4 regions of the Klebsiella sp. GFKo11 genome follow, and region 1 is predicted to be linked to each of the others. Evidence: predicted binding sites of a transcription regulator. Region 1 holds the regulator's gene; each other region holds the start of a gene.
The links. The regulator Fur, encoded in region 1, represses iron uptake genes when iron is present. The targets are predictions, from matches to a motif close to ATAATAATGAGAACNACTATCAA.
Positions count from the first base shown of each region.

Region 2: the regulator Fur is predicted to act here: its motif matches at 1,352-1,374, upstream of fepD (Fe(3+)-siderophore ABC transporter permease).
Region 3: the regulator Fur is predicted to act here: its motif matches at 1,844-1,866, upstream of AC07P6_RS06430 (TonB-dependent receptor domain-containing protein).
Region 4: the regulator Fur is predicted to act here: its motif matches at 1,033-1,055, upstream of fepB (Fe2+-enterobactin ABC transporter substrate-binding protein).

Region 1 is NZ_CM151369.1:4,458,535-4,461,644, forward strand. Features, by position in the region: gene ybfF (esterase) at 1-291, shown strand, start outside; gene ybfE (LexA regulated protein) at 425-718, shown strand; gene fldA (flavodoxin FldA) at 869-1,399, shown strand; gene fur (ferric iron uptake transcriptional regulator) at 1,691-2,143, shown strand; gene AC07P6_RS21625 (ChiQ/YbfN family lipoprotein) at 2,214-2,546, opposite strand; gene chiP (chitoporin ChiP) at 2,594-3,110, opposite strand, start outside.
Region 2 is NZ_CM151369.1:4,577,412-4,580,521, forward strand. Features, by position in the region: gene entS (enterobactin transporter EntS) at 37-1,278, opposite strand; gene fepD (Fe(3+)-siderophore ABC transporter permease) at 1,391-2,398, shown strand; gene fepG (iron-enterobactin ABC transporter permease) at 2,395-3,110, shown strand, end outside.
Region 3 is NZ_CM151369.1:1,342,349-1,345,458, forward strand. Features, by position in the region: gene AC07P6_RS06430 (TonB-dependent receptor domain-containing protein) at 1-1,730, opposite strand, end outside; gene AC07P6_RS06435 (Rdx family protein) at 1,947-2,231, shown strand; gene AC07P6_RS06440 (nitrous oxide-stimulated promoter family protein) at 2,309-2,653, shown strand; gene sitD (iron/manganese ABC transporter permease subunit SitD) at 2,777-3,110, opposite strand, start outside.
Region 4 is NZ_CM151369.1:4,572,602-4,575,711, forward strand. Features, by position in the region: gene entC (isochorismate synthase EntC) at 1-1,005, opposite strand, end outside; gene fepB (Fe2+-enterobactin ABC transporter substrate-binding protein) at 1,194-2,153, shown strand; gene AC07P6_RS22160 (glycoside hydrolase family 18 protein) at 2,394-3,110, shown strand, end outside.

The DNA.
Region 1 (3,110 bases):
CTGCTGAAATCCTTTGTGGACGGTCAGTGGCGGTTTAACGTGCCGGTATTGTGGGAGCAATATGACAATATCGTCGGCTGGCAAACCATCCCCGCCTGGCCGCATCCGGCGCAGTTTATCCCCGGCGGTAACTCACCCTACGTAACCGATGCCTACCGTGAGGCTCTGCTGGCTCAATTCCCCCAGGCGCGGGCCCATGTGATTGCCGGAGCCGGACATTGGGTACATGCAGAAAAACCAGAGGCCGTTTTACGGGCAATACGCCGTTATTTGACCTCCATAGCCGCGTAACTGGCTAAAATCTGCCCGACCGCGCGGCAGAATGCCCGCGGTCGTTGGCGCAGCCCCTCGCCTGATGTATTATGGCGGGCTATCTGCGTCGGCTATGCCCGACAGCTTGTTTCCCCCGAAGTCACTCTGAATCATGGCAAAAGAACAAACGGACCGTACGACATTAGATTTGTTCGCAACCGAGCGTCGGCCGGGTAGACCGAAAACCAATCCGCTTTCACGCGACGAACAGCTGCGTATCAACAAACGCAATCAGCTCAAGCGCGATAAAGTTCGCGGTTTGAAGCGCGTTGAGCTGAAGCTCAATGCCGATGCGGTTGATGCGCTCAATGAGCTGGCCGAAGCCCGCAACATGAACCGCAGCGATCTGATTGAAGAGATGCTGATGAACCAACTGGCGGCCCTGCGCAGCCAGGATAAAGCCTAAAACCCTCAAAAAATAAGCTTTCATGTAGCAGAGTGTGCAGTCGGGCGTGATTGCTGTTTCCGCGCCCTTCTTAGTTCTGCTATCATTGCCCCTATCTGTGGGCATTTAAGTCCCTACCACATCATTAAGTTTCAAGAGGTTATTTTACTCATGGCAATCATCGGCATCTTTTTTGGCAGCGACACCGGCAACACCGAAAATATTGCAAAAATGATTCAAAAGCAGCTTGGTAAAGATGTTGCTGATGTTCGCGACATTGCCAAGAGCAGCAAAGAAGATCTGCAAGCTCACGATATTCTGCTGCTCGGCATTCCAACCTGGTACTACGGTGAAGCACAGTGTGACTGGGATGATTTCTTCCCGACGCTGGAAGAAGTCGATTTCGACGGCAAACTGGTCGCGCTGTTTGGCTGCGGTGATCAGGAAGACTACGCTGAATACTTCTGTGATGCGCTGGGTACCATTCGCGACATCATCGAACCGCGCGGCGCCACTATCGTTGGTCACTGGCCGACTGCTGGATATCATTTCGAAGCATCTAAAGGTCTGGCAGATGATGACCACTTCGTGGGTCTGGCCATCGACGAAGACCGTCAGCCAGAACTGACTAACGAACGCGTGGAAAAATGGGTAAAACAGATTTCTGAAGAGCTGCACCTCGAAGAAATCAAGAATGCCTGAGTCTAAACGGCGTTATCGTCAGATTTCGCCGAATTAATAGATAAAAGCAATCAAAGTTATAGCTACAAGTTTTTAACTTTTAATCACATATCTGTACAATGTCCTCTGATTTAACGAGGTCACGTGAAGCACTTTGTAGCCAGTGCCTCGTTTTTGACAGCATACAAGGCCCGATGCTTGCAGTTTTCATTTCACCATGGCAGTTCTATAATGAGACGCATTACATCGGGTGATTCTCTGTATTACTTCCGCTGATGGAAGTAGATCGTTTAGCAACAGGACAGATTCCGCATGACTGACAACAATACCGCATTAAAGAAGGCTGGCCTGAAAGTAACACTTCCACGATTAAAAATCCTGGAAGTCCTGCAGGAACCGGATAACCATCATGTCAGTGCGGAAGACTTATATAAACGCCTGATTGATATGGGTGAAGAGATTGGCCTGGCCACCGTCTACCGCGTACTGAACCAGTTCGACGACGCCGGCATCGTCACTCGTCATAATTTCGAAGGTGGTAAATCCGTTTTCGAACTGACGCAGCAGCATCATCATGATCACCTGATTTGCCTCGATTGCGGCAAAGTGATCGAATTTAGCGATGACTCAATTGAAGCTCGTCAGCGTGAGATTGCCTCCCGACACGGTATTCGCCTCACCAACCACAGCCTGTACCTGTACGGTCACTGTGCAGAAGGCGATTGCCGCGAAGATGAACATGCCCACGACGCGGTGGAAAAGTAATTCCCCGTTGCGTAAGCAGCAAAAAGCCAACCTGATGGTTGGCTTTTTTTATGGCTACGAAAAGTAAAAATCAGGGTTTCGTGTTGTTGCTACGAATCTCTTTCCAAATCTGGTCACAGCGCGACTGTACAGCCTGATCGTTACCGGTTTTACGCGCCTGGATACATTGCTGGTAATCCAGTACTCGCACGCTTTCCTGGGTGGCGAACTGCTGATGCTGCTTCTCTTGCTTCAGAACGTCTAATACGCTCTGGCAGGCTTCGACTTTATCTGGGTTACCTTCAGCAGTATTAATACAGGCGCTGTAGGCATCTTTTAACTTTGAATCCTCTTTCGGCGCTGGCGACTGCGTGCAGGCAACCAGACCTGCCGCCATAATAGCGACAAGCAATAGCTTCTTCATAATCGACCTCGGGAAATTGCGGCAGGCTCATGCCCGCCGCACTGGCATCAGAAAATGGTGAATGGAGCAATAACCATGAACTTCACGTCGCGCTCATCCTGGAAGATGTTGCCGTAGCCGCCGCTCCAGCTTGGGATATCGGAGTGGTTGTCGTATTGAGTAAAGTGCAGTTTAAACAGCGTACCCTTCGCACGTCCTTCCTGTACGGTGTACATCGCATCCAGGCTGTAGGCTGACTCTTCCAGACGTTTGTCAGGGTTGTAGTAAGCATCAGGAGAAGACATTTTTCCTGGTTTTGCATCCCATGCATAAACGTAGGACGCGCCGAAGGCCCAACCCGGCATATTCCAGTTCTTCATGTCATACATCGCCCCGAAGAACACCGCTTTTTCACCGTTGGCGTTGAAGTCAGAGCGGTTATCCCACCAGACATCGAGACGACCGTTAGATGAGGCGTAAGTCGGCGTCATACGTTGCAGGAAGTAGCCCTGCTGACCATCGGCTTTAACCCAGGTTCCTTCCAGGCGCAGGTCGAGAACATCGGCAACTTTATAGCCAAAGGTC
Region 2 (3,110 bases), 120 kb from region 1:
GGCGCAACGCGCCGCCTCCGGGAAAGCCCAGCGTATTTAACTTTCGCTGACCATCTCCGGTCGCTGAAAGCGGCGCAGCTCACGCAACAATCCAACCAGGATCACCCCAACAATCACCAGCGCCCAACCGCTGGCGTTCGCCGAAGCCACCGGCGTCAGAATCGCGCCCAGACCGCCGAGCAGCGCCGCGCCGATCGCATCGCCGGTCACGTTCTGCGCCGTCCACAAGCCATTGATACGACCAAGCATGTTTTCCGGGGTTTGGCTCTGAATCAACGTATATTGCAGCAGCGAGCTTATCGCACTCAGCCAGCCAAACACCGCCAGGCACAGCGCGCCAAGTTCCCACATCGGCATCAGACTGAATAACGCAATCGCCACAAACGAGCCAACGGTGGTTGCCAACATCAGAACGCCGGGCTTCGCCGTCTGCGCCAGCTGCCCGCTGGTCAACGCCCCCAGCGCCGCCCCCAGAGGGATCGCGGCGTACAGCAGGCCAATCTGCGATGTCGACATCTGCCAGCTTCCGGCCAGCGCCGGATAGAGCACGCGAACCGCGCTCGCCATCGTCAGCAGACCGCCGAGCAGCGCGATGCCGCCGATAAGCGGGCTGTTAAAGAGGAATTTCACTCCCGCCAGCAGCGATTTCAGCGGATGTTCACGCGGCTGCGGAGGCGGCGCTAACTGCGGTAAACGCAGCAGCGTCAGAGTGGTAATAAAGGTCCCGGCCGCCGCCAGACCGTAGTTCCAGGCTACCCCGCCGGTGGCCAGCAGCAGGCCACCGATCATCGGCGAAATCACCGAACCCAGACGCACCGTCAACATGGTGATCGCCCCCGCCTGCATCAGGTTTTCCCGCCCGACCAGCGCCGGAGTCGCCGCCAGCAGCGCAGTCACGCCAATGGAGGCAAACAGGCCGTCCCAGATCCCCAGCAGATAGATAGCAATTAGCGACGGCTCCGGCAGCATGGCGTTCAGGCACAGGCCGACGAAGCCGATCCCGCAGGTACCGCGCGCCAGCAGAATCAAGCGCTTGCGCTCATAACGGTCGGCCAGCACGCCGCCCACCATCAGGCCAATAAACATCGAAGCGCCGGTTAAGGTGACCGACAGCCCAACCTGCCAGGTCGAGTGGGTCATCATCTGGATTTGTACCGGGATCGCCACGCCCAGCAGGCCAAGCGACAGAATTGAGATAAAGCGGGCGATAAAGACGGCGCGAAAGGCCGGATGAGTTTTCAGCAGGCTGAGATTCAGCAGCCGGGATTGTCGGTTCATGACAGCGCCTTGTTATTATTTTCCATACCATTTTTATGGGTGCACATGCTAACATAACCGAATAGAATCGATAACGATAATTACTATCATTATCATGTCAGGGATGTAAGCCATGTCGTCTTCCATGACCACGGCGCGCGCCTTTGCCGTGCCGGGTCTTTTGATCGTTTTAACCATCGCCGTTGCGCTCAGCCTGTTGATTGGCGCGAAGCCCCTGCCGTTTAGCGTCGTCGTCGATGCTTTTACCGGTACCTGCCAAAGTGCCGATTGCACTATCGTTCTTGATGCCCGACTGCCGCGAACCCTCGCTGGACTGCTGGCGGGCGCCGCGCTGGGCCTCGCCGGGGCGCTGATGCAAACCCTGACCCGCAACCCGCTGGCCGACCCGGGGATCCTCGGCGTCAACTCCGGCGCCAGCTTTGCTATCGTGCTCGGCGCGGCGCTGTTTGGTATCTCTTCGCCACAGGAACAACTGCTGATGGCCTTTTGCGGCGCGTTCGGCGCATCGTTATTGGTGGCCTTTACCGGCAGCCAGGGCGGCGGTCAGCTTAGCCCAGTGCGCCTGACCCTCGCGGGCGTGGCTCTGGCGGCGGTGCTCGAAGGCCTTTCCAGCGGTATCGCCCTGCTTAACCCCGACGTCTACGATCAGCTGCGCTTCTGGCAAGCGGGTTCACTGGACGTGCGCACGCTGCAAACCCTGAAAATCGTCCTGATCCCGGTGTTGATTGCCGGTCTCGTTTCGCTGCTGCTCAGCCGGGCGCTCAATAGCCTCAGTCTCGGCAACGATACGGCGACCGCGCTCGGCAGCCGGGTCGCGCGTACTCAACTGATTGGGCTGCTGGCGATTACCGTCCTGTGCGGTAGCGCCACGGCAGTCGTTGGGCCAATTGCCTTTATCGGCCTGATGATGCCGCATATGGCCCGCTGGCTGGTGGGAGCCGATCATCGCTGGTCGCTGCCGGTCACCCTGCTGGCCACCCCTGCCCTGCTCTTGTTTGCCGATGTGCTTGGCCGCCTGCTGGTTCCCGGCGAGCTTCGTGTATCGGTGGTCAGCGCCTTTATCGGCGCGCCGGTTCTGATCTGGCTGGTGCGCCGCCAGCCGCGCGGAGGTGGAATGTGATTGCCCCTTCTCGCCGCCTGATTTTTAGCTGCCTGCTGCTGGTGATCGCCAGCGTGCTGGTCTCCCTGTGGGGGCTCGGCACCGGCCTGGTACCGTTAAGCGTTGAGCAAGTTATCTCCGCGCTGATTGGCGATGCGCCGCGCAACGTCACCATGGTGGTGACCGAATGGCGTCTGCCGCGCGTGCTGATGGCGCTGCTGATCGGTGCCGCGCTCGGCGTCAGCGGGGCGATTTTCCAGTCGCTAACCCGCAACCCGCTGGGCAGCCCGGACGTCATGGGCTTTAACACCGGTGCCTGGAGCGGCGTGCTGGTGGCGATGGTTATGTTCGGCCAGAACCTGGCAGCCATCGCCATGGCGGCAATGGCTGGCGGCATCCTCACCGCGCTGGTGGTCTGGCTGCTGGCCTGGCGCAACGGCATTGAGACCTTTCGCCTGATTATTATCGGCATCGGCATCCGCGCCATGCTGGTGGCGTTCAACACCTGGCTACTGCTGCGCGCCTCGCTGGAAACCGCGCTCTCAGCCGGGTTATGGTATGCCGGTTCCCTTAACGGCCTGACCTGGGGCAAAACCTGGCCCTCCGCGCCGCTGATTCTGCTGATGCTGGTTTTTGCCGCGCTGCTGGCGCGACGCATGCGGCTGCTGGAGATGGGCGACGATACCGCCTGCGCGCTGGGCGTGCGGGTTGAGCGTTCGCGCCTGCTGATGAT
Region 3 (3,110 bases), 3.1 Mb from region 1:
GTATAGGCGATAAAATTCTTGTAGCTGTTGTAGAACAGGGCGGTGCGCATAGTGATACCTTCGGTGACTTCGCCCTTCATCCCCCACTCGAAGTTATCGCTGGTTTCGGTTTTCAGATCGGTGTTGCCGATCAGCGCATACTGTCCGGGGCCAGCATAGCTGGAGCCGAGGTTCCAGGAGCCATACAGCTGGCTGGCGTTCGGGAACTGCGCTCCGCGCTGGTACTGCAGGTAGGTCATCAGGCGCGGAGTGATGTCGTACTGGAAGGCCAGCGACGGCAGCGCCTGGGTGTCGGAGTTCTTACCATACAGATTTGAAACGGCAGAACCGGTCAGCACGCTGCTGTTATTCGCCAGGTCGGAGAGATTCTCCGGCTTAGTCGACTGATGCACCACGCGAATGCCCGGGATCACCGCGAAGTTATGGCTGTCGAGGTCAAAGTTAATTTTGTCCTGCATGAAGCCTGCAACGATATAGCCTCGGCTGTCGGCGTCCGGCTGCATAATGAGGCTGTAAGCGCTCGGGGTTGGCGACTGAGTTAATGGCCGCTGGGTTTTGGTGGTGCTGGCGTTAAAGCCGGCGCTCAGGTCGTGGCGGCCGATGGATTTTGCCAGCGCGCTCTGAATACCCCAGGTATCGGTATCGCAGTCGGAGCTTACCGTTTGCATCGCGCGGGTGATGCTGTCCGGCATATACGTCCAGTCATGGGACTCAGTGTGTTGGTAGTAGACTTTGGTCGACACGCTGTCGATATAGTCGTTCATCGGCGTCCAGTCATCTTTCAGGCTCAGGCCCCAGCGACGGGTCTGGCTGGTCTGGTTAGAGGTGCCGATAACGCTGTTGCCGCTGGTGTCCCAGGCGTCGTAATGGGTGTGATTAGTTTTATGGTAATAATCGAAGGTGCTGGTCAGCTTATGTTCGTCATTCGGCTGCCAGATCCCGGAGGCCAGAAAGGCGTCGGAGTGCCAGTTAGCCGGATATGAATCGACGGTCCCGCTGTTATTTTCCGTTTCCTGGCCGTCACGGCGGCTGTAGACGAAGATCCCGCGCAGGGTTTCGTCGCCACCGGCGACGGTGATGCCGTTGTGCCAGCTGCGGTTCGAGGAATCATAGCCGCTGCGGTAGCCGAAGGCGCTGGTTTTGCCCGGGTGCAGATAGTCATCTGCGGATTTAGGACGGAAGGAGACGTTACCGCCGATGGAGCTGTTGGCGGTTTCGGTCGAGGTGGCCCCGGACTGAATATCGATGCTGCCGTACATGTACGGGTCAATATAGTCGCGGCCCATACCGAAAGTATTGAGTCCCGCGCGGCTGGCGTAGCTGCGCCCGGTGGCGTTCGGCTGAGCGATGCCGTCGACGTCGATACCGACGCGGTTGCTCTCCATGCCGCGAATGTTGTAGCCGGTATAGCCGCCCCGGTCGAAGCCGCTTTTGCCGTTGCCGGAACCGCCGCTGGCGCCAGTCGCGCCAATCAACGGTTCGTAGCGCATGATGGAGCCAAAGTCGTTGGCCCCTTTATCCTGTAGTTCCTGAGCGCTGATGGAATGCTCGCTGCCCGCTTTCAGCACGGGGGCTGGCGCGGTCACGGTCATCTGTTCTGAACTATCGTCGGATGATGAATTGTTGGTGGTATCAGCCGCCCCGGCGGAGGTCTGATAGATTGCTGCAAGCAAAGAAGTCACCAGCAGGCTTTTCTTGAACCATGCTGTTGATTGAGTGGAGTTATACATAGTAGCCACGCCTTGATAATTATTAGTATCGGCTCACGCGTTACTTCCAGAGTGCAGGTGTGTCCCGTTATTCCGTTACTGGACGTTTTTTACTCCATGCTTATTGATTGTGAATGGTAATGATAGGTATTATCGTTTGCAACAAAATAATCATTTATTCCTCAATTAATCTGCAAGTTGTTTACAATTCATCCTTTTACTGACAGCGAGAAACCGATGAGTCACAAAGCCTCTATTACCATTACCTACTGTTCGCAGTGCAACTGGATGCTGCGCGCCAGCTGGATGGCCCAGGAACTACTGCATAGTTTCAGCACCGATATTGGCTCAGTGACCCTGGTGCCGGGAACCGGGGGGATCTTCGTGGTGACCGTTGACGATGTGCAAATTTGGGAGCGCAAGCAGGATGGTGGTTTCCCCGATGCGGCGGAGCTGAAGCGTCGGGTTCGCGACGTTTGCTTCCCGGAGAAACCTCTGGGGCACGTGGACAAGCCGGCATAATCCTCAGGAGGTAACCGGCTGCGCCGCACTCTTTAAAGGTGTATTATTAACGCATCTTTATCGATGAGGAACAGGCGATGGCGGGCAAACGTATTGCGCGGGAAAAAAAGACCATTAGCAGCATGATTACGCTCTACCAGCGCCGCTGCCCGGATGCTCATGAAGATGCGGAACATTATCAGGCGCTTAACGCCTACGCCGATAAGCGCTTGGATAAGTGCGTATTTGGTGAAGAAAAACCCGCCTGCAAGCAGTGTCCGGTGCACTGCTACCAGGCAGCTAAACGTGAAGAGATGAAGCAGATTATGCGCTGGGCGGGGCCACGGATGCTCTGGCGGCACCCGATTTTGACCATTCGCCATTTGATTGATGACAGGCGCCCGGTTCCGGAGTTACCGGAAAAATACCGACCCAAAAAATAGCGACTTTTCCCCGGAGGCGATGCTGCGCATCTGTCCGGGCTACGTCCTGGGGTAGAGGTAGCCCGGACAGGCGCAACGCGCCGCCTCCGGGAAGAATGCCAGCCAGGTAGCCCGGGTAAGGCGCTAGCCGCGACCCGGGGCCTCGCCGGAATCGGCTTGGGTTTGACTATCGCGAACCGATGTACAGACAAACGCGATAATAAACAACAGGGTAAACAACACTACGATGGTCGGTGCCGGGGCGCTGTCGAGATAAAACGACAACCACACGCCGCCCAGCGAACAGCTCACCGCAATCGCCACCGCCAGCAGCAGGGCGCTGACAAACCGCCGCGTCAGCAGCAGCGCAATTGCCCCCGGAGCTATCAGCAGCGAAATCGACAAAATAATCCCCACCGCTTTTAGCGTCGCCACAATGGTCAGCGCAATCATGCACAGCAGCCCGTAATGCAGCAGC
Region 4 (3,110 bases), 110 kb from region 1:
ATCGCACCAGCCGACAATGCCGCCAAACAGCTGGCGGTCAAACGGCTCCAGTTCGTTAATCAGGCGTTTCGCCACCTGATGCGGGAAACCGCTCAGCGCTGGCGTCGGGTGCAGCAGGCAGGCGAGCGACATGGCGTTTTCTTTTGCCAGCGCGGTCCCCTGAATCTGCGTCGCCAGATGCCACAGGGTTGGCGTAGTGGTCAGTTGCGGGAAGTCCGGCAGAGAGAGTTCGCTGCTGCGCGGCGTTAATACGGCTTTCATCGCCTGAGTCACCAGGTCGTGCTCATGACGGTCTTTTGCCGACGCCAGCAGCTTATGCCCCGCTTCGCGATCCAGCACATCGTCCGGCTGACGGCGGGCCGAACCGGCCAACGGCACCGAGCTAAAATGCGCCCCTTCTTTACGCAGCAGCAGTTCCGGGCTGGCGCCCAGCAGCACGCCGCCGTCTGATAACGGCACGTGAAAGTTAAAGCTGGCCGGGTTCTGGGCGATCAGGCGCTCAAGCAGCGCCCCGCTATCAACCCGTTCGCGAGTGGTGATATCAATCAGGCGCGACAAGACAACTTTGTCCACTTCCGGCGTCGCGGTCAGGGCCGCTGCGCGCTCAACCATCGCCATAAAGGTGTCCTGCTCGGGAATTTCCCGACGCTGCACCACGTCCATTGGCGTCTGGCTTGATGCATAACGCGCGGACTGCTGTTTTTCGGTGCGAGAAAAGTCTTCCCAGCGCTCAGGGATGAACAGCTCGGACGGCTCGTTGGTATCAAACGGGATAGCGCCAACCATCACTGGCTTTGCAATCCCCGCAGCACGCGCCTCTTTAAACGCAGCCGCCATCTTGCTCTGGAAATCACCGGCCAGATTGTCGCCATCGGCGGCGGGATGCGAAAAGCGGCTAAAGCAGCCAGACGTTCTGAAACTGCGGTACGGCGACATAAAGAAGAAGCTTTCCGGCGACAGGGTCATTTTTTTCTCCCGAACATCCTCAGCCAAAGACGTTTCCATATCATCCTCCAAAAAACGATAAAGATATTACGAATAATTATCATTTATATTTTGGTTGGCTAACCTAAAAGGTATTGCTCTACATGTCAACCGTACAGATAGCATGTTGTGCTACTTAGACTTGCATCCACGCGGCGCAAAGCTGAAAATGAGAAGCATTTATCACAACTTAATCAGGATGCGAATACGTGAATTTCTCCACTTTTTGCCGCCGTACTCTCTTCGCCAGCGGTCTGGCGATTTTAGGAATTAGCTCAGCGCTGGCGGCAGACTGGCCGCGCCAGATTACCGACAGCCGCGGAACACATACGCTGGAAAGCCAGCCGCTGCGCATTGTCTCCACCAGCGTAACGCTAACCGGCTCGCTACTGGCAATTGACGCGCCAGTCGTAGCCAGCGGGGCCACCACGCCCAATAACCGCGTCGCCGATAGTCAGGGTTTTCTGCGTCAGTGGAGCGATGTGGCGAAAGAACGCAAATTGTCGCGACTTTATATTGGCGAGCCGAGCGCCGAAGCCGTTGCAGCCCAGATGCCGGACCTGATACTGATTAGCGCCACCGGCGGTGATTCGGCAATGACGCTCTACGATCAGCTTTCCACCATCGCCCCGACGCTCATCATTAACTACGATGATAAAAGCTGGCAGGCGCTGCTGACGCAATTGGGGAATATCACCGGTCATGAAAAACAGGCCGCCGGGAGAATTGCTGAATTTGATAAGAAGCTGGCGGCGCTAAAAGAGAAAATGCAGCTGCCGCCGCAGCCAGTCACCGCGCTGGTCTACACCGCAGCGGCCCACAGCGCCAATATCTGGACCAAAGAATCCGCTCAGGGACAGATGCTCGAACAGCTGGGCTTTACCCTCGCCGACCTGCCCGCCGGGCTACATGCCAGCCAGAGCCAGGGGAAACGCCATGATATTGTGCAGTTGGGTGGGGAGAATTTAGCCGCCGGGCTTAACGGCAAGAGCCTGTTCCTGTTCGCCGGTGACCAAAAAGACGCCGATGCGATTTACGCCAACCCGCTGCTGTCGCATCTTCCTGCGGTCGAAGGAAAACGCGTTTATCCGCTGGGGACCGAAACCTTCCGCCTTGATTACTACAGCGCCCTGCTGGTGCTGCAACGGTTATCAACGCTCTTTGGTTAGCATCATCGTCCCGGCGCATGCCGCCGGGACATCATCAGGCATCATTTGCATCATCATCTCTTTGTTATAAAAACACTTTCTTATTTATATCCAGCCCAAACACCTCATCGCCATCACTTTTTCCTCAGCCGAAATATCATCGTTTTTTGTGTTGTTTTGTGATTAGCCCTGGGCAGCCCGTTAGCCGATTATCTGCTCCACACCACTCACGGTGAACATTCACAGCAAAAGGAAATTAACGTGGCAACCAGCAAATTGATTAAAGGCGATACCCTTACTGAAACCAGCAACGCAGCTGATGGTTTTAACCCGGCAACCGAAGTGAGCAACTATAGCTATACTTCTGCTCGCGTCACAAAACCGGTTTATAACCAATACAAGTCCTCTACCACTAAACCAAAAGTCTTCGGTTACTACACCGACTGGTCTCAGTACGATGGCCGTCTGCAGGGTGGAGATTCAAAAGATAACCGCGGTCGCGGCTACGATCTGACCAACGTTTCCCCGACAGCCTATGACAAAATCATTGTCGGTTTTGTCGGCGTGACCGGATTCCATAAAGTGGACGGTCTATGGCGTGACGTGGTTGCCGAAGGCGCAGAGTCGTGCGGTAAAGTGCAATATGAGCCGACCTTCCTCGACCCGTGGGGCGATTTCCAGTCCTACGTTAACGTCGGCCACGATGTCAGCGGTTGGGACGTCGATCCGAAAACCGTCACTCAGTCGAACACCAAAGGCCTGCTCGGCGGCCTGCGTGACCTGCAAACCAAAGCGAAAGCTCAGGGCCACGATCTGGCGCTGTCCATGAGCATCGGCGGCTGGACCATGAGTAACGGTTTCCACGAAACCGCTGCTTCTGATTCATCCCGTAAAGTCTTCGCCAAAGGCGTGGTGAAACTGTTCAAACAGTTCCCGATGTTCAGCGAAGTGGATATCGACTGGGAATACCCGAACCAT